2 regions of the Shinella sp. 838 genome follow, and region 2 is predicted to be linked to the other one. Evidence: riboswitches for the same ligand, from Rfam matches in the RefSeq annotation. Region 2 holds a riboswitch; the other holds the start of a gene.
What was found. A riboswitch is a leader RNA that binds a small molecule or an ion and turns the genes downstream of it on or off. The one in region 2 is predicted to bind FMN.
Positions count from the first base shown of each region.

Region 1: linked by a shared signal. The riboswitch ahead of P9A16_RS04460 (6,7-dimethyl-8-ribityllumazine synthase) and the one ahead of ribB (3,4-dihydroxy-2-butanone-4-phosphate synthase) in region 2 are both predicted to bind FMN.

Region 1 is NZ_JARSBQ010000001.1:936,828-951,750, reverse strand. Features, by position in the region: gene P9A16_RS04505 (TRAP transporter substrate-binding protein) at 10-1,065, opposite strand; gene P9A16_RS04500 (TRAP transporter large permease) at 1,195-2,517, opposite strand; gene P9A16_RS04495 (TRAP transporter small permease subunit) at 2,514-3,023, opposite strand; gene P9A16_RS04490 (N-formylglutamate amidohydrolase) at 3,156-3,917, opposite strand; gene P9A16_RS04485 (MurR/RpiR family transcriptional regulator) at 4,109-4,987, shown strand; gene P9A16_RS04480 (ABC transporter substrate-binding protein) at 5,088-6,194, shown strand; gene P9A16_RS04475 (ABC transporter permease) at 6,278-7,168, shown strand; gene P9A16_RS04470 (ABC transporter permease) at 7,165-7,947, shown strand; gene P9A16_RS04465 (ABC transporter ATP-binding protein) at 7,957-9,018, shown strand; FMN riboswitch at 9,143-9,292, shown strand; gene P9A16_RS04460 (6,7-dimethyl-8-ribityllumazine synthase) at 9,384-9,860, shown strand; gene P9A16_RS04455 (helix-turn-helix transcriptional regulator) at 10,195-11,007, opposite strand; gene P9A16_RS04450 (ABC transporter ATP-binding protein) at 11,203-12,282, shown strand; gene P9A16_RS04445 (polyamine ABC transporter substrate-binding protein) at 12,313-13,476, shown strand; gene P9A16_RS04440 (ABC transporter permease) at 13,668-14,534, shown strand; gene P9A16_RS04435 (ABC transporter permease) at 14,534-14,923, shown strand, end outside.
Region 2 is NZ_JARSBQ010000010.1:30,844-45,766, reverse strand. Features, by position in the region: gene P9A16_RS24625 (ABC transporter permease) at 1-930, shown strand, start outside; gene P9A16_RS24620 (substrate-binding domain-containing protein) at 1,049-1,981, shown strand; gene P9A16_RS24615 (sugar ABC transporter ATP-binding protein) at 2,001-3,488, shown strand; gene P9A16_RS24610 (SDR family oxidoreductase) at 3,503-4,291, shown strand; FMN riboswitch at 4,359-4,505, shown strand; gene ribB (3,4-dihydroxy-2-butanone-4-phosphate synthase) at 4,596-5,231, shown strand; gene P9A16_RS24600 (D-serine ammonia-lyase) at 5,293-6,624, opposite strand; gene purU (formyltetrahydrofolate deformylase) at 6,764-7,660, opposite strand; gene folD (bifunctional methylenetetrahydrofolate dehydrogenase/methenyltetrahydrofolate cyclohydrolase FolD) at 7,681-8,577, opposite strand; gene glyA (serine hydroxymethyltransferase) at 8,668-9,945, opposite strand; gene P9A16_RS24580 (LysR family transcriptional regulator) at 10,078-11,046, shown strand; gene P9A16_RS24575 (transporter substrate-binding domain-containing protein) at 11,302-12,333, shown strand; gene P9A16_RS24570 (ABC transporter permease subunit) at 12,399-13,607, shown strand; gene P9A16_RS24565 (amino acid ABC transporter permease) at 13,604-14,734, shown strand; gene P9A16_RS24560 (amino acid ABC transporter ATP-binding protein) at 14,764-14,923, shown strand, end outside.

The DNA.
Region 1 (14,923 bases), on a different contig from region 2:
TTTGGTCAATCAGCCGTTGACGTAGGGCGGTCCGGCCTTGTTGATGACGGCGTTGTAGTCCTCGAAGATCTTGACGACCTTGGCAGCCGTTTCGCTCTGGCCGGCGATCTCCTTCCAGAACACCTTTGCCGCATCTTCCACGGCCTTCCACTCGGCTGTGGGAATGCTGGTGAGCTTGAGCTTCGTGCCCTCGGCGCGCAGCTTCGCCTCACCGCCCCAGTACCACTGGTCGCGGTAGTTGTTGCCGGCCTCGATCGCCGTCATGACCAGCTTTTTCAGGTGATCGGGCAGTTCCGCCCACTTCTTCTCGTTGACGAAGAACGAGCCGATCCAGGCACCGGAGATGTTGTTGGTCAGGAAGTGATCCGTCACGTCGGCCCAGCCGACCGTGTAGTCCTCGGTGATACCCGACCAGGCCATGCCGTCGAGCTCACCGGTCTGCACGGCGACCTGCGCGTCTTCGTAGGGAATCGTCACCGGCACGACGCCGAACTGGCTGAGGAAACGGCCGGCCGTCGGGAAGGTGTAGAGGCGCAGGCCCTGAAGATCGGCCAGCGTGTTGATCGCCTTCTTGGTGTTGAAGTGGCACGGATCCTGCCCCGAGGAGGAGAGCCAGACGACGCCGCCAACCTTCTCGTAGGACGAGCGCCAGATGTCGGCGAGGCCGTACTGCTTGAAGAGCACGGGCACGTCGAGGATCTGCTTGGTGGCAAGCGGGAAATAGCCGCCGAAGGTGGCGACATCAGCCGGGGACGCCATGGAATCGTCGTCCGAATGCACGGCGTCGATCGTGCCGGCCTGGAGCGCACGGAACAGTTCGCCCGTCGGCACGATCTGGTCGGCAAAGTAAAGCTCGATCTCCAGCTCACCCTTGGCGGTGGCGTTGATGGCGTCGATGATCGGCTTGGTGACGTGCTCGCCGAGCGCGGCGCCGGCATAGGTCTGGAAGCGCCACTTGATGGCGGTCTGCGCCCGCACGATAGCGGGTGCCGAAAGCGTCGCTGCGCCGGCCGCACCGATCGTGACTGCCCCAGCCCGTGTCAGAAATTGCCGTCTGTTGGTCATATCTCTATCCCTCTGGTTAAACGTCTCGCTTTTGCCGGGAACGGCCGTTCATCCCGGACGATCAATCGTCTTTTCTTCTATCGGCCTCATTGCGCGTTGGTGCCGGCGGCCTTGCCGCCGGCAAAGTCCTCACTTGGCGTAGTAGTTGTTCGGCAGCCACGTCGCGATTTCCGGGAAGCAGCCGATGATGATCAGGCTCGCGATCATGATGCCGACGAAGGGCCAAATCGACTTGTAGATGTCGGTCATGCCGATGCCGGGCGGCGCCATGGCGCGCATCATGAACAGGTTGTAGCCGAAAGGCGGGGTGATGTAGGCGATCTGGCAGGTGATCGTGTAGAGCACGCCGTACCAGACGAGGTCGAAGCCGAGCTTCTGCACCAGCGGGATGTAGAGCGGCGCCACGATGACAAGCATCGCCGTGTCGTCGAGGAACATGCCCATGACGAGGAAGGACAGCTGCATCAGCACCAGCACCTGCCAGGGCTCGAGGCCGAGGTCACCCAGGAAGAAGCGCTCGATCGACTTGACCGCGCCGAGACCGTCGAAAACGGCGCCGAAGCAGAGCGAGGCGATAAGGATCCACATGAACATGCAGGTGATGCCGAGCGTCTTCTGCAGAACGTCGTTCCACAACTTGACGCTGAGGCGGCCGCGCTGCCAGGCAACGAGCGCCGAGGAGATCGCGCCGACCGCCGAGGCTTCCACGAGGCTGGCGATGCCGCTCAGGAACAGCCACATCATCAGCGTGAAGATGCCGAGCGGCAGGATGCCCGCGGTCAGGAGCTTCAGTTTCTCGGCCATCGGCACGTCGCGCTCTTCCGCCGGTAAGGCCGGGCCGAGCGACGGGTTGATGCGGCATCGCACATAGACGTAGATCGCCATCAGCAACGCCATCAGGAGACCCGGCAACACGCCGGCGAGCCAGAGCTGACCGACCGGAACGCGGGCGATCATGCCGTAAAGCACGAGCACGATGCTCGGCGGGATCAGGATGCCGAGCGTCGAGCCGCCCTGCACCACACCCGTCGTCATCACCTTGTCGTAGCCGCGACGCAGCAGCTCCGGCAGCGCGATCGTCGCGCCGATCGCCATGCCGGCGACCGAAAGGCCGTTCATGGCGGAAATAATGACCATGAGGCCGATCGTACCGAGCGCCAGGCCGCCGTTGATCGATCCCATCCAGACGTGGAACGCCTTGTAGAGGTCTTCGGCGATACCCGATTCCGAGAGCATGTAGCCCATGAAGACGAACATCGGCACCGTCAGCATCGGATACCATTTGACGAGCTTCATGGCCGAGGCGAAGCCCATTTCCGAGCCGCCCGTGCCCCACAGCAGGAAGGCTGCGACGACGCCGACGAAGCCGATGACGGCGAAGACCCGCTGCCCGGTGAGCAGCAGCACCATCATGCCGGCGAACATCGTGATTGCGATGAATTCATAGCTCATGCGATCGGCCTTCCCCGCAATTCAGCGATATCCTTGAAGAGCGAAGAACTGGCCTGTGCGAGCATCATCACGATGCCGAAGGTCATGATGATCTTGATCGGCGCCATATAGGGTGCCCAGGCCGAAAAACTCTTTTCCTTGAACTGGATGGCATAGGTCGTGCTGGTGATGCCACCGTAGAGCATGAAGCCGAGGAAGATGATCAGGGCGACCGCCGTGACCGTATCGAAGACCGCACGCTTGCGGACGGACCAATTGCTGTAGAAAAGGTCCATGCGCACATGGTCGCCGGTCTGCATGGCGAAGGCGCCGCCGAGCATATAGTAGGCGGCCATGGTGAATTGCGCCGATTCCAGCGTCCAGCTCGCGGGCAGGTGGAATGCCTTCGAGACAGAGGAATACAACAGGATCGCGAACATCGCGAAAATCAGATACATCGCAAAAAGGCCGACACGCCGGTTGAACGTGTCGACGAAGCGAACATAGCGCTTGATGAAATCAGGCATGGCCCCTGCCTCCGCCGACGGAGGCGGTTTTCTCAACCGGGCCATACCCCTTTTGTAGCAACACAAGCATCCGCTTGGCCTCTCCTGTTCGTGTTCTTCTCCGTCTCCACGGATGTCGTTCCCCGGGTCTTTTTATTGGATCACGGGAAGGCTCTTTTCGAGCAGTCCCGCCAGATAGTCGGCCACGACCCGTTGGCCGGCTTCGTCTTTTATGAGGTCGTTGCGGACCTCGATCATCACGTTGGCAAGGCCGTTGGAAAGGCCGTGCTCCTTGAGCGTATGCGTCACGCCGTCTTCCGGCCCATAGGGCTCGTTGCGGCGGATGTCGTAGGGGCCAGCGCTGCCGGCCGTGTTGAGCATGGCATCGGCAAGGCGCGTGTCAGCGTCGTGCAGGATGCCGATCTCGACCGCGCGCGGCTTGCCGAAATAGACCGGCGTGAAACTGTGCATGGTCACGATGACGGGCGCCCTGCCCTCCCCGATCCGGCTCTTCACCAGACCGGCGAGCTTTTCCCGGAATGGCAGGTAGAGCGCTTGCGTTCGGGCATCGCGCGCCGCCTGATCGAGGCCGGCATTGCCGGGAACGGCGAAAACCTCGCTCTTTTCGGGCATGGCGGCCGGCGATTCCGGCGGGCGGTTGCAATCGTAGACGAGGCGGGAGAACCGCTGGAAAACCAGGGCCGCATCGAGACGTTCGGCAATGAGGCGCGACACAGCAAGCGCACCGGGATCCCAGGCGATATGGCTTTCAAGCGCCTCCTCGGGCAGGCCGAGCGTGCCGAGCGCCTTCGGAAGCAGGCGGGAAGCATGCTCGCAGACCAGGATGACCGGGCCGCGGGCAATACTATTCTCCAGGGCGACGGGGTCGCCCTCTTCTCCAGTCAGAATTCCCATTAGCCTGATCCCCTCGACCGGCTCTTATCGTTAATGAAGAGAATTCTTCACAGTCTGGCCGCTGTCAACGGGGTATTGAAAAAATCTCTTCAAAAAAACATTTGACTCGAATTGTGACAGCGCGCTTTATTTCCGAAACTTCGGCAAAGACCGAAGCGCAGGGGAACAATTTGACGCTCAACCAAGCATCCATGACGGTGTCGGATGTGATCAGTGCCCATTTCGATGCGTTGACCCGCGCCGAAAAGCAGCTGGCCACGTCGCTGCTCGACAACTATCCCGTCTCCGGCCTCGGCAGCATCACCACGGTGGCGGAAAACGCCGGCGTGTCGACGCCGACCGTCGCCCGCATGGTGCAGAAGCTCGGTTTTCGCGGCTTCCCGGATTTCCAGGCACGCCTCCACCACGAGCTGGAAGCCACCCTGTCGAACCCGATCAGCAAACACGACCGCTGGGCGACCAAGGCACCGGGCACGCACATCCTCAACCGCTTCGCCGACGCGATCATGACCAACCTGCGCCAGACGCTCTCGCAGGTGGAAACCGCCGAATTCGACAGTGCCGCCGCCCTTCTCGCCGATCGCCAGCGCAGCATCTACATCATCGGCGGGCGCATCACGAAGGCGCTCGCCGACTACCTCTTCACCCATCTCCAGGTCATCCGCCCGAACGTCACGCAGATCGCCGCCAATCCCAGTTCCTGGCCGCATTATGTGCTGAACATGAAGGCCGGCGACGTGCTCGTCATCTTCGATATCCGCCGCTACGAGCAGGAGATGGAGACGCTCGGCCGCGCCGCCCGCGAGCGCGGCGTGGAAATCGTTCTCTTCACCGACCAGTGGGCTTCGCCCGTCGCCAAGGTCGCGGCGAAGGTCTTTCGCGTGCATATCGAGGTGCCTTCCGCCTGGGACTCGTCCGTCGTGACGCTGTTCATCGTGGAGGCGCTGATCGAAGCCGTCCAGAGTTCGGGCTGGGAGGAAACCAGCGGCCGAATGAAAACGCTGGAGGGCCTCTTCGAGGCTAGCCGGCTTTTTCGCAAACCCCGGTCGGAGGTTCCCGGCAAGACCTGATAGACATCAGAAAAAAACGAAATAAAACTGTCACATAAGCTTCATCTGCCGCCAGTATCAGCTTCGCCGAAGTTGACTGACTCACAAAAGGAGAACACCCGTGATGTCACATACGAAACGTCTGCTTTCGCTCTCCACCGCGCTGGCAATTGCCATTCCCTCGCTCGCCTTCGCCGAGCCGAGCGCCGAGCTCATCGAAGCGGCGAAGAAGGAAGGCATGCTGACGACGATCGCGCTGCCGCACGACTGGTGCGGTTATGGTGACGTCATCGCCTCCTTCAAGGCAAAGTATCCGGAAATCCAGGTCAACGAACTGAACCCGGATGCCGGTTCGGCTGACGAAATCGAAGCCATCAAGGCCAACAAGGACAACAAGGGCCCGCAGTCGCCCGACGTGATCGACGTCGGTCTCGCCTTCGGTCCGTCCGCCAAGGCCGAAGGCCTGCTGCAGCCCTACAAGGTCTCCACCTGGGACGAAATCCCGGACACCATCAAGGACGCCGAAGGCTACTGGTACGGCGACTACTACGGCGTGATGTCCCTTCTCGTGAACAAGGACCTCGTCGCCAACACGCCGAAGGACTGGGCCGACCTCCTGAAGCCGGAATATGCCGGTCAGGTCGCGCTCGCCGGCGACCCGCGTGCGTCCAACCAGGCCATTCTCGGCGTTCTCGCCGCCGGTCTCGGCAAGGGTGCAAAGTCCGGCAAGGAAGCCGGTGAGGCAGGCCTTGCCTACTTCGCCGAAATGAATAAAGCCGGCAACTTCGTCCCTGTTATCGGCAAGTCCGGCACGCTGGCACAGGGTTCCACCCCGATCGTGATTGCCTGGGACTACAACGCGCTCGGCTGGGCAAAGACCCTCAACGGCAACCCGCCGACCGAAGTCGTCGTTCCCGCGACGGGCGTTCTCGCCGGCGTCTACGTTCAGGGCATCTCGGCCTATGCGCCGCACCCGAACGCCGCCAAGCTGTGGATGGAGCACCTGTACTCCGACGAAGGTCAGCTCGGCTGGCTGAAGGGCTATTGCCATCCGGCACGCTTCAACGCCATGGTCAAGGCCGGCAAGGTTCCGCAGGACCTGATCGACGCCCTGCCGCCGGCAGAATCCTATGAAAAGGCCTACTTCCCGACGCTCGAGGAAGTCGATGCCAACAAGGCTGCCGTGACCGGCGCCTGGGACAGCGTCGTCGGCGCGAACGTGCAGTAAACGACATCCCCCGTCGCCCCGGCTGCAAGGCCGGGGCGACGATTGCGGTATGCCAATGACGGCAACCCCTTGAGGCCACCTTAATGTCATCAGACAGCTCAGCCGCACCGCCGCCCGCGCGGGCGCCCTTCCGCCTCCCGCTGCACTGGCTCGGCGCCGTGCCGTTCGCGATCTTCGTCCTGTTGTTCCTGATCATGCCGACGATGCGCATCGTCATCGGCGCCTTTCAGACGCCGGACGGCAGCTTCACCCTGGACAACATCCGGGGCCTGTTCACCACATCCATCCTCTCGGCCTACTGGATCTCGATCAAGATCTCCATCGCCTCCGCCCTGCTCGGCTGCCTGATCGGCTTTTCCGTCGCGGCCGCCGCGGTGCTCGGCGGCCTGCCGAAATGGATCCGCGGCCCGCTGCTGACCTTTTCCGGCGTCGCCTCCAACTTCGCCGGCGTGCCGCTCGCCTTCGCCTTCCTTGCGACGCTCGGCCCCGTCGGTCTCCTGACGGTGTTCCTGAAGACCCAGCTCGGCATCGACCTGCGTGCCCTCGGCTTCAACATCCTGTCCTTCTGGGGTCTCACGGTCACCTATCTCTTCTTCCAGATCCCGCTGATGATCCTCATCATCACGCCTGCGCTCGACGGTCTGAAGCGTGAATGGCGGGAAGCGGCGCAGATCCTCGGCGCGACGAACGCGCAGTACTGGCGCATGGTCGCCTTCCCGATCCTGCTGCCCTCCTTCCTCGGCACGCTGGCGCTGCTCTTCGCCAACGCCTTCGGGGCCGTGGCCACCGCCATCGCGCTCACGGGCTCCTCGCTCTCCATCGTGCCGATCCTGCTCTTCGCGCAGATCCGCGGCGACGTGCTCGGCAACCCGCATCTCGGTTACGCCCTCGCCTTCGGCATGATCGTCGTGACGGGCATCGCCAACACAATCTACATCTGGCTGCGCGCCCGCAGTGAAAGGTGGCTGAAATGAAGAAGTTCTGGGCCTGGGGCGCCCTCATCTTCGGGCTGCTCTATTTCATCCTGCCGCTCCTCGGCATGACCAACTTCTCGCTGAAGATGCGCCGCGGCGTCTATTCGCTGGATGCCTATGCCGTCGTGCTCGGCGATCCGCGCTTCCAGGAGACCTTCACCTATTCGATCCTAATGGCGCTCGCGACCATCGTCTTCGGCGTGCTGCTGGTGGTACCGACCGCCTACTGGGTGCGCCTGAAGCTGCCGGGCCTTCGTCCCTATATCGAGTTCATCACGCTCTTGCCGCTGGTCATCCCGGCCATCGTCATCGTCTTCGGCTATATCAGGCTCTACAACACCTCGAGCTGGCTGCCGCTGACGGGTTCAATCACCGGCACGAACATCCTCCTGATGTTCGGCTATGCGACGCTGGCGCTGCCCTACATGTATCGCTCCGTCGATACGGGCCTTCGCTCCATCGACATCGCCACGCTGACGGAGGCCGCGCAGAGCCTCGGCGCCGGCTGGACGACGATCCTCGCCAAGATCATCCTGCCGAACGTTCTGGTCGCCGTGCTGTCGGGCGCGTTCCTGACCTTCGCCATCGTCATCGGCGAGTTCACCATGGCCGCCCTGCTCAACCGCCCGGCTTTCGGCCCGTACATGCAGCTTCTCGGCGCCAATCGCGCCTACGAGCCGGCGGCGCTTGCGGTGATGTCCTTCGCGCTGACCTGGGGCTGCCTCGGCCTGATCCAGCTTGTTTCCCGTTTCCAGAAGGGCGCGCAGAGCGCGACTTAAGGATTTTCCATGAGCTTTCTCACTCTTACCAGCCTCCAGAAGTCCTTCGGCCCCGTTCAGGTCGTCAAGGATTTCAACATGTCGATCGAAAAGGGCGAGTTCGTCTCGTTCCTCGGCCCGTCGGGCTGCGGCAAGACCACCGTGCTGCGCATGATCGCCGGCTTCGAGACGCCGTCGGGCGGGGCGATCACCATCGATGGCAAGAGCCAGGTGAACCTGCGTCCCAACCAGCGCAACATCGGCATGGTGTTCCAGGCCTACGCCCTCTTCCCGAACATGAACGTCGCGGAAAACGTCGCCTTCGGCCTCAAGGTCGCCGGCCGGCCCAAGGCGGAGATCGACGCCCGCGTCAAGGAAATGCTCGGGCTGATCAAGCTCGACCATCTCGCCGACCGCTACCCCTACCAGATGTCCGGCGGCCAGCAGCAGCGTGTGGCGCTCGCCCGCGCGCTGGCGCCCAAGCCCCAGGTTCTCCTGCTCGACGAACCGCTCTCCGCCCTCGACGCCAAAATCCGCGTGTCGCTGCGCGAGGAAATCCGGCAGATCCAGCAGCAGCTCGGCATCACCACGGTCTTCGTCACCCATGACCAGGAAGAAGCCCTGTCGATCTCCGACCGCATCGTCGTGATGAATGCCGGCAAGGCGGACCAGATCGGCAAACCGGCCGATATCTACAACCGGCCGGCAACCCGCTTCGTCGCCAGTTTTGTCGGCACGCTGAACCTCATCGAGGCGAAAGTCGTCGACCCCACCGCCAACCGCGTCTCGATCGGCGATCAGGGCGTGACGCTGCGCGAGCCGCTCGGCAATGCGAAGGCCGGCGACACCGTCTCGCTGGCACTGCGCCCGGAAGCCGGCTCCATCGCGCCCGATGCGAAGGGCGACACGGCGCTGACGGGCGAGGTCGTCTCCTCGAACTTCCTCGGCTCGGTCATCCGCACCCGCATGAAGGTCGGCGGCAGCGTCATCTCCTTCGACATGTTCAACAGCCCGGGCCTTGTGCCGCCGACCGTCGGCGACACGGTCACGCTGCGCTTCACGGCCGGCGATCTCCTGGTCATCCGCGACTGAGCAGTCCGGCGCGGCCGTGAAGCACTTTTCCAAGCTTCGGCCACGCTTTGGAAAAATCTGTCGTGATTTGCGCCTTTTGCGTCGCCCGCGGATTTGATCTGCGGGCGCTCGCCGGTTAGTCTTCACCCGTTCTCAGGGCGGGGCGAAACTCCCCACCGGCGGTATCGGGCGTCAAAACCCGGAGCCCGCAAGCGCCTTCCGCAAAACGGAAGGGTCAGCAGATCCGGTGCGATGCCGGAGCCGACGGTCACAGTCCGGATGGAAGAGAGCAAGCAGGAGAAACCCGCCGTCACTGGTGGGCCGCGTCCTGCGTGTTCGCCCAAGGGGACCGTTGCAAAATGGCTCAACCCTTGAAAGGCCTAGACATGAATGTGAATGCCACCCCCTCCGCCCGCATCGCCGTCATCCGTGCCCGCTGGCACGCCGGCATCGTCGATCAGGCGGTCGATTCCTTCGTCGCCGAATGGACCGCGCTCGGCGGCCGCGCCGAAGAGGTCGATATCATCGACGTGCCCGGCGCCCTCGAAATCCCGCTGCATGCCCAGCTTCTCGCCCGCACGGGCCGTTACTCCGCCATTCTCGGCGTCGCCCTCGTCGTCGATGGCGGCATCTACCGCCACGATTTCGTCGCCGGCACCGTGGTGGACGCGATCGTGCGCGTCGGGCTCGACACCAACGTGCCGGTGCTCTCGGCCGTGCTGACGCCGCACAATTTCCAGGAATCGGACGCCCACATCGCCTTCTTCCGCGACCATTTCGTCATCAAGGGCAAGGAAGCCGCCAACGCGGCCCGGCAGATCATCGATGCCCGGGCGCAGGTGGCGCTGGCGACGGTCGCCTGAATCAAAGTTTGAAGGCGCGGAATCGATCTGTCAGGACGGGCCCGCAAACCGTTGAAAAGACTAGACGGGGCCCGGCAGCCATGCCGGGCCTTTTGCGTGGGCTACCCCCATCACGCCCTGCATGCCCGTCGCCCCCCTGAAAGCGCCACGGTCACGCCAGTCGCTATGTTTTCCTTCGCACGCCTGCGCCCTTCTCCCTAACCTCTTCGTCATGGTCGGGTTCGAACTGCAATCCACGCCCCACCCGCGGCATGGATCCCCAGGTCAAGCCCGAGGACGACGGAGGGAGGAGAACCGCCTCTGCTCTTTCCAGTCGACATGCCTGCCGCCCCGTCTACCCCTGAAGGTTCTTCAGATAGATCGACAGCAGCTGGATCTGCGAGGAGATGCCGAGTTTGCGGTAGACGTTGCGGCGATGGACTTTCACCGTGCCGGTGGAGATATCGAGCTTCAGGCCGATCGATTCCGACGAGTGCCCCTGCAGGACGAGTTCGATGATCGAGGCCTCGCGATCCGTCAGGTTCAGCTTGCGCCACACCCGGTCGGCCGCGCTCACGGGTTCGCTCCGGCGGCCCCGTCCCTGCCCCGTTTCCGCAAAGCGCTCGCCAAGGCCGCTCCAGGCGCGCCGCACGAGGGCGGCGACGAAGGGTTCGGTATCGCTGAGCAGCGCAAATTCCTGCGCCGGAAAGACACCGGTCTTCTCCCGCCGCATCAGCGAGACCACAACGGTCACGCCGCTTTCCACCGGAACGAAGAAGCCGAGCTCTTCGGCAAGCCGCGTCTGCGAATAATAGGTGCGGAAATACTCGCTCGAGAAGAACCGGTCCGGCGCCAGCTCCCGCATGCGGAAGATGCCGGCGCGACCGGCCCGCGTCGTGCGGTAGAACGGATCGAGCAGGTAGGGTCCGGCCTGGTAGAGCGTTACGAAGACGTGGTGGTCATCCGCATCGAAGGTGCTGAAGAGATCGATCGGCCGCGCCTTCTCGTGATAGGCGAAGATGACGATGTCGTCGAAACGCACCAGGGCCCGCATCATCGCAAGCAGGGTCTCGCCGGTCTGCCGGTCGCTGGTCTGCCGGTCGGCGTTTTCCGGCGCACCGGTCCAGTCCGCAAGCGTGTGAAAAAGTGCCGTGAAATCCACCCGCATGACGCCGCCGCTCCCCCGATCCTCCCGCGGCAACCGAAATGGGCTGTCGCTGGATATACTCCTTCCACAGCCGATTTACGGATAAAATACCTCTCTCGGGGTATATACCACCCATCGGCCGCTGACTAGCATTCCTCCCGACGGTGGCCAAGGCGACAGAGATCGCCAAGAGACCAACAACCGCAGGGAACAGACGTGACATCCGCCCCAACGAACGACATCGAGTTCCGTTCGGTGACCAAGCGCTATGGCGCAGTGACCGCGGTCTCCGACATCAATCTCTCCGTGCCGAAGGGCGCCTTCGTCGCGCTTCTCGGCCCGTCCGGCTGCGGCAAGACCACGTGCCTCAGGATGATCGGCGGCTTCGAACAGCCGAGCGAGGGCGAGGTGCTGATCGCCGGCAGCATTGCCAACGGCGTTCCGGCCTATCGCCGCCCGGTCAACATGGTTTTCCAGCAATATGCCCTCTTCCCGCATTTCGACGTGGAGAAGAACGTCGCCTACGGGCTGAAACAGCTGCGCCCGAGGCTACCGGCGGCAGAGATCGCCCGCCGTGTCGGCGAGGCGCTGGAGATGGTACGCCTTACCGGCTTTGCCAGGCGCCGCATCCATGAAATGTCCGGCGGCCAGCAGCAGCGCGTGGCGCTCGCCCGCGCGCTCGTCAACAAGCCCTCCGTCCTCCTTCTCGACGAGCCGCTCGCCGCACTCGACAAGAAGCTGCGCACCGCCATGCAGATCGAGTTGCAGACGTTGCAGCGCGATCTCGGCATCACCTTCGTGCTCGTCACGCACGACCAGGAGGAAGCGCTGTCGATGAGCGACCTCGTCTGTGTGATGAGCGCCGGCCGCATCCGTCAGCTCGCGACGCCCCAGGAGGTCTACGACCGGCCTGCCGATCTTTTCGTCGCCGACTTCGTCGGCAAGACGAACCGCTTTTCCGGCACGCTGGAGGCCGGCGGGACCGTGCGTCTCGGCAACGGCTCGGCGCTGCCCGCCGCACGCGACGACCTCGTGCCGGGTGCGGTTACGGTCGCGCTCCGCCCGGAGGCGATCCGCCTGTCGCGCGGAGCGGCCGGCACGACCACGCTGGAAGGCACGGTCACGCACCGCATCTTCCTTGGTTCGGCAGCCGAGTACTCCGTCGCCGTCGACGGGCTCGGCGACCTGCTCGTCACCGCCGAACGCCACAGCCAATCACAAAACGACCTCGTCGCGCCGGGCGAACGGGTCGCCATAAGCTTCGACCCCGGCCAGACGCATATCTTTCCGGCCTGAGGGAAACAGGCCCAACAGGGGAACAGTATCATGTCGAAATGGTTCAGAGAGAATGCCCCGATCAGTGCTCGGGATTTAACGGACGAGTTCATGCGGCTGAAGCGCGGATCCGTGTCGCGCCGCCACTTCCTTGCCGTCACCGGCCTTGGCCTTGCCGCCGCCGTACTGGCCCGCCAGCCCGAGCTCTTCACCTCCGAGGCCCATGCGCAGGAGGACCTCGGCTCCACCATGTCGCTGGCCACCTGGCCGAACTACCATGACCCGGCGACCTTCGAGGCCTTCACCGCCGCAACGGGCGTCGCCGTCGAGGTGAATGTCTTCGGCTCCAACGAGGAGATGCTGGCAAAACTCCAGGCCGGCGGGACCGGCTGGGATCTTTTCGTGCCCACCAACTACACGATCTCCACCTATGCCGGCCTCGGCCTGATCGACCCGCTCGACCTTGCCAAGGTGCCGAATTTCGACGCCAAGACCCAGAACACCCGCTTCACCAACGAAGGCACGGTCGACGGCAAGGTCTATGCGCTGCCGAAGAACTGGGGCACGACGGGCATCGCCGTCAATTCCGACAAGGTGAAATCGAAGGTGACGAGCTGGAAGGAGTTCTTCGAGGTCGCCATGACCGAGGCGGACGGCCGCGCCATGGTGCACGACTACCAGCTCACCACGATCGGCAACGCCCTCGTCTCGCTCGGCTTCTCGTTCAATTCGATCAAGCCCGAGGAACTCGCCAAGGCGGAGGAGCTGCTGATCAAGGTCAAGCCGCACCTCTACGCCATCAACAGCGACTATCAGCCCTCCATGCGCGCCTCCGATGCCTGGATGACCATGTGCTGGACGAATGACGGTGCCCAGCTCAACCGCGACATTCCGGAAATCCGGTTCGTCCTCGGCTCCGACGGCGGCGAGATCTGGTCGGATTTCTACGCGGTGCCGAAGAGCGCCACCAACAAGCCGGCCGGCTATGCCCTGCTCAACTTCCTGATGGACCCGCAGAACGCGGTGAAGGAGCACATCGCCAACGGTGCGCCGACGACGGACAGCCGCGTGCTTTCGCTGCTGCCGGCCGAAATCACCGGCAACAAGATCGTCTATCCCGACGAGGCCGCCCTGACCCCGCTCGAATTCGGCGCCGCCGTGACGCTGACGGACCCGGCTCGGGCGGAGCTGATGGCACGGTTCAAGTCGGCGTAGCCGTCTCGTCCCTCATCCGGCCTGCCGGCCACCTTCTCCCCGCAAGCGGGGAGAAGGAAATGTGTGGCTGCGTGCTGTTTCCTCTCGAACGGAACGACACGGCGCCGCATACCCCTTCGCCCCGCTTGCGGGGAGAAGGTGGCGGCAGCCGGATGAGGGGCAATCCACCGATACGCAACAGGACAACCGCAATGCCCCTGACGTTGACGACGAAAAGACGGCTGGTGACCGCGGCGCTGCTGGCGCCGGCTTCCGCCTGGCTGTTCGTCTTCCTCGTGCTGCCCTTCATCGCCATGATGGTCTTCTCCGTCGGCGAGCGGGGACCGGCGGGCGGCTACCAGGCGGCGTTCACCTTCGCGCAGTATGCCAACCTGCCGGCCCGTTCCGCCGCCTACTGGAACACTCTCCTGCTGGCGCCCGTCGGCGCCTTCCTCTGCCTCATCGTCGCCTATCCGACGGCCTACTACCTCGCCGTCAAGGCGAGCCCGCGCCACCGGTTGCTGCTCGTCTCGCTGGTCGTGGTGCCGTTCTGGACGAGCCTTCTCGTGCGCACCTATGCCTGGATGTACATCCTCGGCTCGCGCGGCATTCCCAATCTGCTCGACATGATCGGCATCGAAGACGTGCGCCTGCTCAACACCTCGGGCGCCGTCCTGCTCGGCATCGTCTATGGCTACCTGCCGCTGATGATCATGCCGATCTATGTCAGCCTGGAAAAACTCGACCGGCGCCTGCTCGAAGCCTCCGCCGACCTCGGCGCGAAACCCGTCTCGACCTTCTTCTCCGTGACCCTGCCGCTGTCGCTGCCGGGTGTCATGACGGGCGTCGCGCTCGTCACCATCCTCTTGCTCGGCGAATATCTCATCCCGCAGCTCCTCGGCGGCGGCAAGGTCTTCTTCATCGGCAATGCACTGGTCGATCTCTTCCTGCAATCGCGCAACTGGCCCTTCGGCTCGGCTATTGCCGTCACCCTCGTCGCCGTCGTCGTCGTGGTGCTGATGGTCGCCATGCGCATCGCCTGGCGGATATCAGGCACAAGACAGGTGGATCTCGTCTGATGCGCGCGCTGATCACCTGCGTCTATCTCTTCCTCTATGCGCCGATCGCGCTCGTCGTGCTGTTCTCCTTCAATGCGGGCCGCAATGCGAGCGAGTTCACCGGTTTCTCCGTCGCATGGTACGGCAAGGCGCTCGCCAATCCATTCCTCATCACGGCGCTGCAGAACAGCCTGGTCATCGCCCTCGTCAGCGCCACGCTCGCCGCCGTCTTCGGCACCATGGCCGCCCTCGGCCTCGAACGGCTCGGCGCGCGGACGCGCGCGGTCTTCGACGGCCTGCTCGCCGCCGCCATTGTCGTGCCGGGCGTCGTCATCGGCATCGCGACCCTCGTCGCCCTCGTCGCCGTCTTCGGCGCGATCAATCCGGCGATCGCCGCCATCTGGCCCGGC
Region 2 (14,923 bases):
CTGCCGTCGCTGCGCGGCGCCACGGGGCCGCTGATCGGCCTCATCGTGCTGTGCCTCTTTCTCACCTTTGCGACGGACAAGTTCCTGTCGGTACGCAACTTCCTTAATGTGCTGGACCAGATCACGGTGCTCGGCGTCATGGCCGTCGGCATGACGATGGTCATCCTGATCGGTGGCATCGACCTTGCGGTCGGCTCGGTCATGGCGCTCGCCATGATGGTGCTGGGTTATCTCAACGTCGTCGCCGGCGTGCCGATGGGGCTTGCCATTCCGCTGGCGCTGGCGGCGGCCGCCTTGAACGGCCTGATCGCCGGGCTTCTGATCACGCGCTTCAACGTGCCGGCCTTCATCGCGACGCTCGCCATGATGTCGATCACCCGCGGCCTTGCCAACATGATCACCGACGGCCAGCAGATCATCGGCTTTCCGGCCTGGTTCAACATGATGGCCATCGTGCGCTTCGGCGGCTTCCTGACGCTCACCGTCGCCGTGATGATCGTCGTCTTCATCGTCGGCCTTCTCTACCAGCGCTACCGCCATGGCGGGCGCGTGCTCTACGCCATCGGCGGCAATGCCGAAGTCGCGCGTCTTGCCGGCATCAATGTCCAGCGCGCCACCGTGCTCGTCTATGTCGTTTGCAGCTTCCTTGCCGGCCTCTCGGGCATGGTGCTCGCCGCCCGGCTCGACTCCGTGCAGCCGTCCTCGGGCGTCTCCTATGAACTCGACGCCATCGCGGCGGTCGTCATCGGCGGCACTTCGCTTTCGGGCGGCACGGGCGGCATCGGCGGCACCATCATCGGCGTCCTCATCATCGGCGTGCTGCGCAACGGTCTCAACCTGCTCAGCGTCTCGCCCTTCATGCAGCAGGTCATCATCGGCGCCGTCATCGTGCTCGCCGTGACGGCCGAGACCTACCGCAAGCGCAAGTAGGACCGTTCACCCCCGCTGCCGGCGGGGAGGCGAAAACGGCCCGCAATGGTGCGGGCCGGCAAAAGGAAGGCGGCTTCCTGCAGGGGCGGGGGCTGCCGGGCAACCCGGAGGAGAAACCATGAAACTGTCCAAAATGCTGATCGCGGCGAGCGCCGTGTCCGTGCTCGCACTTCCCGCAACCGCCGCCGAGGTCAAGAAGATCGGCCTTGCCGTGCCGAACCTGCAGGCCGACTTCTTCAACCAGATCAAGCTCGGCGTCGAGAAACATGCCAAGGAAAAGGGTATCGAAGTCGTCGTGGTCGATGCCAAGAACGACACCAACACCCAGGTCAGCCAGGTGCAGGACCTGATGACGCAGGACATCAACGCCTTCATCTACATTCCGGCGGGCGCTGCCGCCGCCGCCGTGCCGACCCGCCTTGCCCGCGAGGCCGGCATTCCCGTCATCAACGTCGACCGTACGCCCGAGGGCGCGCCGGGTGATACGTTCATCGCCGGCGAGAGCGTCGAATCCGCCTATGAAGTCTGCAAGTACATCATCGGCAAGGCCGGTGGCGCGGGTAAGATGGCGATCATTCACGGCCAGAAGGGCACGACACCGGAAGTCGACCGCTTCACCGGCTGCAAGCGCGCTATCGATGAGGCCAAGGGTGTAGAGTTGATCGACCAGCAGTGGAGCAACATGTGGTCGGCCGACGAAGGTTTCACGATCGCGCAGAACATGCTGCAGGCCAACCCGGACATCACGATCATCTTCGGCCAGGCCGACGGTCTCGCCATGGGTGCCGCCAAGGCGGTCGACGTCGCCAACCTCTCGGACAAGGTGATCATCGGCGGCTATGACGGCGACGTCTCGGCCCTCGAATACCTCGCCAAGTGCAAGGGCCCGTTCATAGCCACTGCGACGCAGAGCACGCAGAAGATGGGCGTTCTCGCTGTCGAATCCGCGCTCGCCGTCGCCGCAGGCCAGAAGGTCGAGGAGCGCCAGACGCCGAATGCCGTGCTGACGACCTGCGAGAATGCGCCGGAATTCGTCAAGAGCCACCCGTAACCGCAAAGGCAGCAGCGCCATGACGACCCGCTCTCCCATCCTGTCGCTCCGCGGGATTCAGAAATCCTACGGTCCGATCAAGGTTCTTCACGGTGTCGATCTCGACATCCATCCGGGAGAGGTCGTGGCGCTGCTCGGCGAGAACGGTGCCGGGAAATCGACCCTGTCGAACATCATTTCCGGTACCGTACAGCCCTCCGCCGGGGAGATGACCTGGCTCGACAAGCCCTATGCCCCCGAAAATCCCCGCGCCGCCATGGACGAGGGGGTCGGCATGATCCACCAGGAACTGAAGCTGCTGCCGAAGCTGTCCATTGCCGAGAACGTCTTCGTCGGCCGCTATCCCATGACATCCGGCCGGCTCGACCGCAAGACGATGGAGGACAAGGCGCGCGCCGGCCTCCAGCGCCTTGGCCTCGACGTTTCGCCTGATCGCCTCGTCGAAGGGCTTTCGACCGGAAAACAGCAACTCATCGAAATCGCCAAGGCGCTGACGCTCAATGCGCGCCTGCTCATCCTCGACGAGCCGACCGCGGCGCTCGGCGGCGAGGAGACGCAGGCCCTCTTCCGGCAGATCGAGCGGCTGAAATCCGAAGGCGTCGGCATCATCTACATCTCGCACCGGCTGGAGGAGATCCGCCAGATCACCGATCGCATCGTCGTCATGCGCGACGGCGCCAAGGTGCAGGAGTTCGACAGCGGCGACGTGCCGATCCGCACGATCGTCGAGGCCATGGTCGGCCGCTCGCTGGAGCGCATGTTCCCCGCGCTCCCCGTGTCAACGGAGGAGGTGGCGCTGGAGGTGCGCAGCCTCTCCTCACCGACCAAAGCCTTTCGCGACATCAGTTTCGCCGTCCGCAGGGGCGAGGTTTTCGGCATTGCCGGGCTGATGGGCGCCGGCCGCACCGAGCTTGTGCGTGCCATCACCGGCGCCGATCCGATTTCTGCCGGCGACGTGTTTTTGCATGGCAAGCCGGTGACGCCGCGCTCGCCGATCGATGCGATCCGCAACGGCATCGTCCTCGTGCCGGAGGATCGCAAGCTGCAGGGCGTGGTGCTCGACCATTCGATCGCGGAAAATATCGGCTATGCCAACCTCGGCGAGATCGCGCGCAGCGGCTGGCTCTCCACCCGCCGCATTCGCGAATTCGCCGAGGATTACATCAAGAAATTCGGCGTGAAGGGCCGCGGCGGACAGAATGCCGGTGAACTCTCCGGCGGCAACCAGCAGAAGGTGGTGCTGGCCAAATGGCTGGCGCGCAAGCCGCAGGTGGTGGTGCTGGACGAACCGACGCGCGGCATCGACGTCGGCGCCCGCTCGTCGATCTACGATCTCATCATGGACCTTGCGCGGGAGGGCGTCGCCGTCATCGTGGTCAGTTCCGACCTCGAAGAGGTGCTCGGCGTGTCCAGCCGCATCATGGTCATGGCCCAGGGCAAGCAGGCCGGCATCCTGAACCGCGAGGACGCGAACGACGTCTCGGTCATGGAACTGGCAACGATTTGAACAAGGAAGCATTCATGTCTGACATCACGCTCAACGCGCCGAAACTGTTCGATCTCTCCAGCAATGTCGCCTTCGTGACCGGCGCCGGCAGCGGCATCGGCCAGCGCATCGCCATCGGCCTCGCCCAGTGCGGCGCCGATGTCGCGCTGCTCGACCGGCGCACCGACGACGGCCTCGCCCGGACGGCCGACTTCATCGCCCGGGCCGGACGCCGCAGCATCCAGATCGCCGCCGATGTCACCAGCGGCGCGGCGCTCGCCGAGGCGGTCGCCCGCACCGAAGCGGAACTCGGCTCCCTGACGCTCGCCGTCAATGCGGCCGGCATCGCCAACGCCAATCCGGCGGAGGAGATGGCGGAAGACCAGTTCCAGACGATGATGGACATCAACCTGAAGGGCGTTTTCCTCTCCTGCCAGGCCGAAGCCCGTGCCATGTTGAAGACCGGCCGCGGCGCGATCGTCAATATCGCCTCGATGTCCGGTGTCATCGTCAACCGCGGCCTCAGCCAGTGCCACTACAATGCCTCCAAGGCCGGCGTCATCCACATGACCAAGTCGATGGCGATGGAATGGGTCGGCCGCGGCATCCGCGTCAACACGATCAGCCCGGGCTACACCGCGACGCCGATGAACACCCGGCCGGAAATGGTGCACCAGACGAAACTCTTCGAGGAACAGACGCCGATGCAGCGCATGGCAGCTGTCGACGAGATGGTCGGCCCGGCCGTCTTCCTCCTCTCGGAGGCCGCGAGCTTCGTCACCGGCGTCGATCTCCTCGTCGACGGCGGCTTCTGCTGCTGGTAGCCGTCGGGAATTCTGCGCGGCCGGCGATGCCGGCCCTTGCATTCCTCCACCAGAATTCCCTATTTACGCCTGTTCTCAGGGCGGGGTGAAACTCCCCACCGGCGGTATCCGGAGCGATCCGGGAGCCCGCGAGCGCTTCCGTTGACGCGGAAGGTCAGCAGATCCGGTGCGATGCCGGAGCCGACGGTCACAGTCCGGATGGAAGAGGACATGTCTGCGGAACCGTCCTTCACCCGGGCGGTCGCGGGCCTGTTCGCCCAAGGGATTGAAACGCCGGCATCGGCAACCCTTGAAAGGCAATGAAATGGCACTCTCGAAAATTGAAGACGCAATCGCGGCCTTTGCGCGCGGCGGCATGATTGTCGTCGTGGATGACGAAAACCGGGAAAACGAAGGCGATATCATCGTGGCCGCGGATGCGGTGACCCCGGAAGCGATCGCCTTCATGATGAAACACGCCCGCGGCCTGATCTGCGTGGCGATGGAAGGCGAGCGGCTCGATGCGCTCGACATCCCGCTGATGGTTCCGCAGAACACGGAGTATCTTCATACGGCCTTCACCGTCTCCGTCGATTACCTTCCCGCCACGACGACCGGAATTTCGGCCGCCGATCGCGCGGCAACCGTCAAGGCGCTCATGGACCCCGCGAGCCGGCCGGAAGACTTCGCCCGCCCGGGCCACATCTTTCCCCTGCGCGCGCATCCGCGTGGGGTGCGCGGCCGTCCGGGCCACACGGAAGCTGCGGTCGATCTCGCGCGCCTTGCCGGCAGGAGCCCGTCGGGCGTGATCTGCGAGGTCGCCAACGATGATGGCACGATGGCCCGTCTGCCCGAACTGATCGATTTCGCGGCCATCCACCAGCTGCCGTTGATCAGCATCGAGGACCTCATCGCCCATGTCGCCGCCCGTGACGGCAACATGCCTGCCGTCGCCGCATAACGATCCGGTCAAGGACCATGCCGCTGTGCGTGAGTTCGGCGGCATGGGCGTGGCAGTTCCGTCAATCCGTTGCGGCGGTGTCGTTCGCGGTGTGCAGGAAGGTCTGGAACTGCTCCTCCGGCACGAAGGCGCCGCCCGTGGTCCAGATGATGTGGGTGGCCCCGGTTAGATGGTCGCCGATCCGCTGATATGCGCAGAAGTCCTTGCCCGCCGGATGTTTCACGATGAAATCCGGGCCGGCAAAGCCGGCGGCGGCGGAGGGTTCGAGGCGCAGGTTCTGGTTTTGGTGGGCGCTGAGGAGCCAGCGGAAGAGGGATGCGTCGTCGACGGTGAAGATGCCGGCCAGCATGCGGCGCATGACGGTGGCGACGAAGGCCGACATGCGGGCGACGGCCATGCCGTCCGCTTCCGTTCTGTTGGTCAGGCCGACGTCGTAGACCGAGACGAGATCTTCGGAACCGCTCATGAGATGGACCAGCGCACAGGGCGACTGAACCGGCTCCACGAAGAAGCAGTGCACATTGTCCCCGAAGACCTTCTTTGCACCATAGGCGACGCCGCCCGGTGCGCCGCCGATGCCGCAGGGCAGGTAGAGGAACAGCGGATGGTCGGCATCGACGACGATGCCGCGGGCCTGAAGCTGTTCGGCGAGTTCCAGCGCGGCGACGCTGTAGCCGAGGAAAAGGTGCCGGGATTGCTCGTCGTCGACGAAATAGATCGTCGGGTCAATCTCGGCGGCGATACGGGCATTTTCCACCGCGGTCGTATAGTCGGCATCGTGCCGGACAACCTCGACGCCGAGCCGCGTCAGCCGTTCCACCTTCCAGGCCTTGGCATCGGCGGACATGTGCACCGTCGCCCTGAAGCCGAGGGCGCGGGCCGCGACGCCCACGCTGAGCCCGAGATTGCCGGTGCTGCCGACGGCGATGGTGTAGCGGGAAAAGAAGGCTTTCGCGTCCGGCGCGGCAAGGCGCCGGATGTCTTCATCCGCCATCAGCAGACCCTCGCGCCGGGCCAATAGTTCGGCAAACAGGAAGACCTCGTAGACGCCGCCGCGCGCCTTGATCGACCCGGCGACGGGAAGGGCGCTGTCCGCCTTGACGAGAAGGGTGCCGAATTGCGCGTCGTCATAGTCCAGCGCCTTGCGCATGGCCTCCAGCGGCACGAGATCGGAGCGGATTTCGCCCCGCGTTGCCTTCAGGTCGGGAAAGCAGGTTTCCAGTAGCGGCGCCAGCCGCCGCCAGTTTTCCTGCGCCTCGTCCACATCCGATGGCTGCACGGGAAGCGTCGCATCCGCGATTGCGTTTTCGGTGTAGTGCGGGTTCGTCCAGAGCGTCGGGCGTCCCGCCAGCACATCGGAACGGGCGGGATTGTCGGGGAGGTGGATGGCCATGTCTTGATCCTGCGTCGGGGAAGGCGCGCGCCGCGCCATTGGCTTGCCGGTCTTCGGGGCGTTGCGATAGCCGCGGCGACAACGGCCTGGCAAGGCGTGCGCCGGCGGCGATGTCTTTCATGGGCCGCAGTGGTGGACCCTATCCCATGCGCTCGGAGGCATAGGAGCCCGGCGAGGGCGGGAAGACGATGGTCCGGTTGCCGTTGAGGAAGACGCGACCGTGGATATGGGCGTGGATGGCGCGGGCGAGCACCTGGCTCTCCACGTCGCGGCCGAGGCTGACATAGTCTTCGGCGCTCTGGGCATGCGTCACGCGCACCGTGTCCTGCTCGATGATCGGGCCTTCGTCAAGGTCGGCGGTCACGTAGTGCGAGGTCGCGCCGATCAGCTTCACGCCGCGCTCGAAGGCCTGTTTGTAAGGGTTGGCGCCCTTGAAGGACGGGAGGAAGGAGTGGTGGATGTTGATGATCCGGCCCGACATGGTCCGGCACATCTCGTCCGAGAGCACCTGCATATAGCGGGCGAGCACGATGAGCTCGGCGCCCGTCTCCTCGACGACGCGCATCTGCTCGGCCTCGGCCTCCGGTTTGTTCTCCCTCGTCACCTTGATGTGGTGGAAGGGAATATCATGGTTCACGACCACCTTCTGGTAATCGAAATGGTTGGAGATGACACCGACGATATCGATCGGCAGGGCGCCGATGCGCCAGCGGTAGAGTAGGTCGTTGAGGCAATGGCCGAAGCGCGAGACCATTAGGACGACCTTGCGCTTGGTCGTCTCGTCGAAGAATTCGGCATCCGCCTGATAGGTTGCGGCGATCTCGGCAAAGCCCTTGCGCAGGTCTTCAAGCGTGCGGCCATCCTCGGACTGGAAGCTGACGCGCATGAAGTAGCGGCCGGTGCTCTTGTCGTCGAACTGGGCGCTGTCGGAGATGTTGCAGCCGTTGGCAGAGAGGTAGGTCGCGATGGCCGCGGTCACGCCGCGGATCGAGGGGCAGGCGACGCGCAGGGCATAGCGGTTGGAAAGAGCGGACATTGGCGATCCTTTCGGGTCGATCAGTCGATGGCGACGGAGTGCTGGCGGCTGAAGGCCGTGAGCGTGTTGGAAAGCAGGCAGGCGATGGTCATGGGTCCGACGCCGCCCGGAACGGGCGTGATCGCGCCGGCGGCACGGCGGGCCTCCTCGAAGGCGACGTCGCCGACGATGCGCGACTTGCCGTCGATCTCCACCCGGTTGATGCCGACGTCGATGACGGTGGCGCCCGGCTTGATCCAGTCGCCGCGCACGAGGCCCGGCCGCCCGGCTGCGACGACGAGAATATCCGCGGCGCGGCAGAGCTCCGGGGTGTTGCGCGTGCGCGAATGGGCGATCGTCACCGTGCAGTTTTCCGAAAGCAGCAGCTGCGCCATCGGCTTGCCGACGATGTTCGATTTGCCGACCACCACGGCATGCAGGCCGGAAAGGTCGCCGCCGAGCCGATCTTTCAGCAGCATGAGGCAGCCGAGCGGAGTGCAGGGCACCAGCGCCGACTGGCCCGTGGAAAGGCGCCCTGCATTGGAAACGTGGAAGCCGTCGACATCCTTGTCAGGGTTGATGCCCTGGATAATGGCGTTGGCGTCGAGATGAGCGGGCAGGGGTAGCTGGACGAGGATGCCGTGCACGGCAGGATCGACGTTGAGCCGGCCGATGAGCGCCATCAGTTCGTCCTGCGTCGTGTCGGCCGGAAGTTCGTGCTTGAACGAATTCATGCCGGCGGCGGCCGTTTGGCGATGTTTCGAGCCGACATAGACGGCGCTGGCGGGATCGCTGCCGACGAGCACCACGGCGAGCCCCGGCACGGCGCCGGTGGCAGTCTTCAGCCGGGCAACTTTCGCCGCAACATCGTCCAGCAGGCCGGCCGCGAACATCCTGCCGTCGATGATCGCCCCGCCGGCAACTCTATCCATTCCCATGACGCTCCCTTTCGCATCCCCAAGGCCCGGCCGCGGGCCGGAAGGAGAGCCGCGCGTAGCGCGGCCCTTTTCGGTTCGGATTTCGTGCGCTTAGTGTGCGTAGACCGGGAAGGCCGCCGTCAGTCTGGCCACCTTGGCCTTGGCGCCGTCAACAACCTCGTCCGCCGTGCCGGCAGCTTCCGCCTCGATGAGGTCGGCGATGATGGTGCCGAGCGTGCGGAACTCCTCTTCCTTCATGCCGCGGGTGGTGGCGGCGGAGACGCCGAGCCGCATGCCGACCCATTCCGGCGGGCGCGGGCTGTCGCCCGGGATCGGGTTCTTGTTGGCGGTGATGTTGGCACGCGACAGAAGGTCTTCCGCTTGCTTGCCGATCAGGCCCTTGCTCGAGAGGTCGACCAGCACGATGTGGGTGTCCGTGCCGCCGGAGACGATGCGCACGCCGCGGTCGATCAGGGTCTCGGCAAGCGCGCGGGCATTGGCCTTGACCTGCGCGGCGTAGACCTTGAAGTCGTCCTGCAGCGCTTCGCCGAGGCAGACGGCCTTGGCGGCGAGCACGTTGCTGTGCAGCGAGCCCTGGACGCCCGGGAACACGGCGGCTTGCAGCTTCTTGAACCAGGCCTCGTTGTTGGTGAGGATCAGGCCGCCGCGGGGCCCGCGCAGCGTCTTGGTCGTGGTGCAGGTGACGATATCGGCATGCGGGAACGGCGAGGGGTGGGCGCCGCCCGCGACGAGGCCGGCAATATGCGCCATGTCGACCAGGAACCATGCGCCGACTTTCTTGGCGATCCTGCCCATGCGTTCGAAGTCGAGTTCGCGCGGATAGGCCGAACCGCCGGTGATGAGCAGCGTCGGGCGAACCTCTTCGGCGATACGCTCCAGCGCGTCATAGTCGATGACCTCGGTTTCCGGGTCCACATTGTAGTTGTGCGATTCGAACCAGCGGCCCGACAGGTTGCCCTTCATGCCGTGCGAGAGGTGGCCGCCGGCGGCGAGATCGAGCGAAAGAACCTTGTCGCCCGGCTTCAGCAGCAGGAAGAAGACGGCGAGGTTGGCCTGCGTGCCCGAATGGGGCTGGACGTTGGCATAGGCGCAGCCGAAGAGCTGCTTGGCGCGGTCGATTGCCGCCTGCTCGACGACGTCGACGAACTGCCCGCCGCCGTGGAAGCGGTTGCCGGGATAGCCTTCCAGCGTCTTGTTGGTCATCTCGTGGCCGAGAGCGTCGAGCACGGCGCGGCTGACGATATTCTCGGATGCGATGAGCTCGATCTGGTCCTGCTGGCGCTTGCGCTCGTTGTCGATGGCACCGGCGACGAGCGGGTCGCGCTCGTGAACGGGGGCGTTGAAATAAGCTTTCGTCTGTTCGGTCATGACCTGTCTCCGCAAGAGGGTATGAGGGCTTGGAGAAAGGCTAGCCATGGCTTTGATCCAGAAAAAGTTAATAATATTTGCACATGCGTTCTGATTTGCTAATCATTCTTCTCTCGACATGAGGAGGAAAGAATGGACCTTGCCCGCTTGCGCGCCCTGCGCGAACTGTCGATCCGCAAGACCATGGCCGCGGTGGCCGAGGCGCTCTATGTCTCCCCGTCCGCCGTCTCGCAGCAGATTGCGTTGCTGGAACAGGAGGTCGGCATCGACCTCATCGAGCGGCGGGGCCGCGGCGTCGAGCTGACGCCGGCCGGAAAGCAGCTTGTCGAACGGGCGGAGCGGATCCTCATCGAGCTCGAATCAGCCCGAGCCGACATCGCCGAGCTGAAGAAGGTGATTGCCGGCGAGCTGCGGGTGGCAGCCTTTCCCTCTGTCGCTGCGGCGGTGGTGGCGGGGGCGATCCAGGGCCTCCATCGGCTCCATCCGCATCTGACGGTGCAGTTCGACGAGATGGAGCCCGCCGAGAGCCTTGCGGCCCTGCGCAGCTGGCAGACGGACATCGCGATCGTTGACGATCTCAACGTGCCCGCCGGCGCCGTTGATCCGAACATCGAAACGATCCCGCTGATGGAGGACGTGTTCAATGTGATGGTGTCCCAGACCCATCCGCTGGCCGAGCAGCCGACCGTCATGTTGCACCAGCTGCGCGACGAGCGCTGGGCGCTCGATACCGCCTCCTCGACCTATAACCGCATGATCACGGATGCGTGCCAGGAGGCTGGCTTCACGCCCAACATCGTCGCCCGCTGCAAGGGGTTCGAGGTGACGATCGCGCTGATCCGGGAAGGTTATGGCATCTCGATCCTGCCGGGCCTTCGGGCGAGCTATGACCTCGAGGACGTCTGGGTCTGCAAGGTCGAGCCGGAGATCCGCCGCAAGATCTCGCTGGCCTTCCGCAAGGGGGAGAAACGCAGCCCCGCCGTTCAGGCCTTCATCGCGGAAGTCAACGCGCGGATCGGTTCTCGTCGCCGGCTCCCCACGGGCAAGAACGAAGCGCCGATTGCGCTCGACGCGGGCTCCGAAGGCAATGCCGACGATTAAAATCAAACAGTTTTGCTAAATAGTACGTAAAGCAGAATTAAGTAGACCTGAACAAATCGTGTTCCTATCGTCCCCCTGTCGATTGATATGGGTTCGCAGCTTGGCTACCAAACGGCGGACTTAGGCCAATGGCGGGAACAATCGCTACAGAACGGCAAGAGCCGCTGTTGCCCTATCGCCCAAATCAGCTCTCGGCATGAGAACCGGGCTCTGCACCAGCGTGCAGGGCGCTCGCGATATTCACAGGGGACTGCAATGAAACTGATCAAGCTTCTCACGGCCGGCGTGTTTGCCGGTCTCGCCGTTACCGCAGGTCACGCGTCGGCGTCCGTCCTCGACACGGTCAAGCAGCGCGGCACGCTGAACTGCGGCACGGACAACACCGCGCCCGGTTTCGGTTACCTCAACACCACGACGGGCCAGATGGAAGGCCTCGACATCGACTTCTGCCGCGCCGTCGCCGCCGCGGTCCTCGGCGATGCATCGAAGGTCAAGTTCGTCACGGTCACCGACAAGAGCCGTTTCGATGCGGTCCTCACCAACCAGGTCGATGTCGTCTTCGCGCACACCACCATCAAGCCGGCGCGTGAATCCTCCATCGCCATCGATTTCCTGCCGGTCAATTTCTACGATGGCACGGGCGTCATGGTGAAGACGGAGTCGGGCGTGAAGGAATTTGCCGATCTCGACGGCGCCACTTTCTGCACGACACAGGGCTCGGTAACCGAAACCGTCCTCACCAGCGCCTTCAAGGCACGCGGCTGGGAAGGCTCCAAGGTTCTGACCTACGAGAACCTTGAAAAGCTCTTCGCCGCCCTCAATTCCGGCCGCTGCAACGCGATGAGCACGGACAAGTCGGCGCTTGCCGCCTGGGCTGGCAACGCGCCGAAGCCGGCCGATTATCTGATCCTGCCCGACACGCTCGACAAGTCGCCCTTCGGCGGTTTCGTCGCGGCCAATGATTCCAAGTGGCGCAACGCGCTGCGCTGGGTCACCTACGGCCTGTTCCAGGCAGAGGAATCCGGGATCACGCAGGCCAATCTCGAAGAGAAGCAGAAGAGCGAGGACCCGTTCGTCCAGAAGTTCCTCGGCGTCGGTGGTGGTTACGGCAAGGACTTCGGCCTTTCCGACGACTTCGTCGCGCAGGCGGTCAAGGCCGTCGGCAACTATGGCGAGGTCTATGCGCGCAATCTCGGCCCGGACACCCGGATGTTCCTCGACCGCAAGGGCACGCCGAATGCCCTGTGGACCGAAGGCGGCGCCATCTACTCGCCCCTCTGGAACTGATCCCTTCCTGACCGGCCCGGGGCGGCATCGCGCCCCGGGCCTCCAATCGGTTCTGGTATTTCGACATGACTGTGCACCAAGCGAACGTGGCCGGTAACGCGGCCGACGACGATCTCCCGGCTCGCCGCCGCCGCAACCGGATCCGGTACAATGCCACCCAGTCCGCCATTGTTGCGGCGGCCATCGTCCTCGTGGTCCTCTTTGCCTTTGCCGTGAAGGAAGGGCTGGCCCGGCACGGGATCAGGTTCAGCTTTTCCTTCCTCTGGGATGCCGCGGGTTTCGATATCAGCGAAGGCAAGACGGTTGCCCTCGAGGACGGTGTCTGGCCGACGTTCCTGACCTTCACGCCGGATCACCTGATCGCCCAGGCCTTCGTCACCGGTATCTTCAACACGGTCAAGGTGGCCGTGTTCGCCATCCTTCTCAGCACCGTGCTCGGAACGCTGCTCGGCGTCGGCCGGCTCTCGACCAACTGGGTGGTGCGCAACCTCTCCTTCTGGTGCGTGGAGTTCGTGCGCAATACGCCGTTGCTGATCCAGATCGTCTTCTGGTATTTCGCCGTCGTCCTGCATTTCCCGCCGATCGCCGCTGCCGCGAAATTGTACGGCGTCGTGATCAGCCAGCAGGGTCTCTATTTTCCGGTTCCCGTCTGGCAAGGGGGCGACTCGGTCCTCGCCATCGCAGCCGCAACGGCATTCTGGGTCGCCATCCTCGGCGTGCTGTTCGATCGCCATCGCACGGTCCGATGGGTCTGCGCCGGTGCCGTCGTCCTGCTTGGCGGAGTGATGTTTGCCACGGGCATCGTCGGTCTCGACGTTCCCATCGCCTCGAAGTTCCAGGCGCGCGGCGGCACAGGCATGAGCCCGGAAATGGCCGCGCTGCTGCTTGCCATCGTCGTCAACAGTGCGTCGTACATCGCGGAAATCGTGCGCGGCGCCATCGACGCGCTGCCGAAGGGGCAATGGGAGGCGGCCGCTTCCCTCAGTCTGACGCGCCGCGACACGGTGAACGACATCATCCTGCCGCAGGTCTTCCGCGTCGTGCTCCCGTCCTTCGGCAATCAGTATATCAGCCTCACGAAGAACACAGCCCTCGGCATCGCCATCGGATATCCCGAGCTGTTCAACATCTACGGCACCATCGCGAACCAGACCGGCCACAGCCTCGAAGGCATCGTCATCGTGATGGCGTCCTACCTCATCCTCAGCTGGGCCATCAGCGCCGCCGTCGGCTGGGCCGACCGCCGCATGACGAGACACGGAGCGTCGCGATGATCGCCAAATCCCTGAAATGGTCGCGGCACAACCTGTTCGCCAAGCCGTTCGATATTCTCCTGTCCCTGACTGTCATTCCGGGGGTGCTCTGGCTTTTCTGGCAGATTGCCAGCTGGGCGTTGACGGTGGCGCAGTGGGACATCATTCCGCAAAGCCTGCGCGTCCTGATGATCGGCATCTTCCCGGTGGATCAGGTGTGGCGCACCTGGGTCGCAGCCATGATCATCGCCGCCCTGCTCGGTGCGGCCCTCGGCTGTGTCTTCGCGTTCCGCCGGCGGCATGCCGGCGGCCTTCTCCTCGTGGTGGCGACTGCGCTGGTCCTTACGGGGACGAACGATCTTGCGAACGTCCTGCTCGTTTCCGCGCTGGTCGTTGTCTTCGGGCTGTCCTGGGCGCTGATTTCCCGCGTTCCGGCGGTGCGCAAGGGGCTCGTGCCGGCAAGCTTCGTCGGGCTGATTGCGATCTTCGCCGTGATGGCACCGCCCGGCGCCGGCCTGTGGGGCGGTCTGCTGCTCAGCATCCTGTTGACGCTCGTCACAGCGATCGTGACCCTGCCGATCGGCATCCTGCTCGCCTTCGGCCGTCGCAGCCGCTTTTCCAGCGTGCGCTGGATCTGCACGGCTTATATCGAGGTGATGCGCTCGGTCCCGCTCATCATGGTCGTCTACTGGATCTGGATCCTGATGCCCGTGCTGACGCCGCAGCTCAATCTGGCGGATGTGGTCCGCGGCATGATCGGCTTCACGCTGTTCTACTCCGCCTATGTCGCCGAATATGTCCGCAGCGGCCTGCAGGCCGTGCCGCGCGGGCAGACGGAAGCCGCCCGTTCGCTCGGCATGAGCGAGTTCGACATCAACCGCTCGATCGTCCTGCCGCAGGCCCTTCGCGTGGTGGTCCCGCCGCTCGTCGGCAACGTGCTCGACATCTTCAACACGGCGCCGCTGGTCTTCATCATCGGCCTTACGGATTTCCTGCGTGCCGGCCAGATGATCCTCGCCAACCCGCAATATGGCGACCGCACCTATGAAGTCTATTCGTTCCTTTTCCTGACCTACTTCCTCGTCGGGTCCCTGATCACCTTCGCCGCCCGCAAGCTCGAAAAACATCTTGCAAGGGGCAGCCGATGAACGATGCGAACACCACCGGAGGCCGCTCCATGAGCACCATCGTCGAAATGAAGACCCTCAACAAGTTCTACGGAAGCCACCACGTCCTGAAGAACATCGACCTTTCCGTCGCGCGCGGCGAGGTGGTTGTGGTGGTCGGCGCGAGCGGTTCGGGCAAGTCGACGCTCATCCGCTGCGTCAACGGGTTGG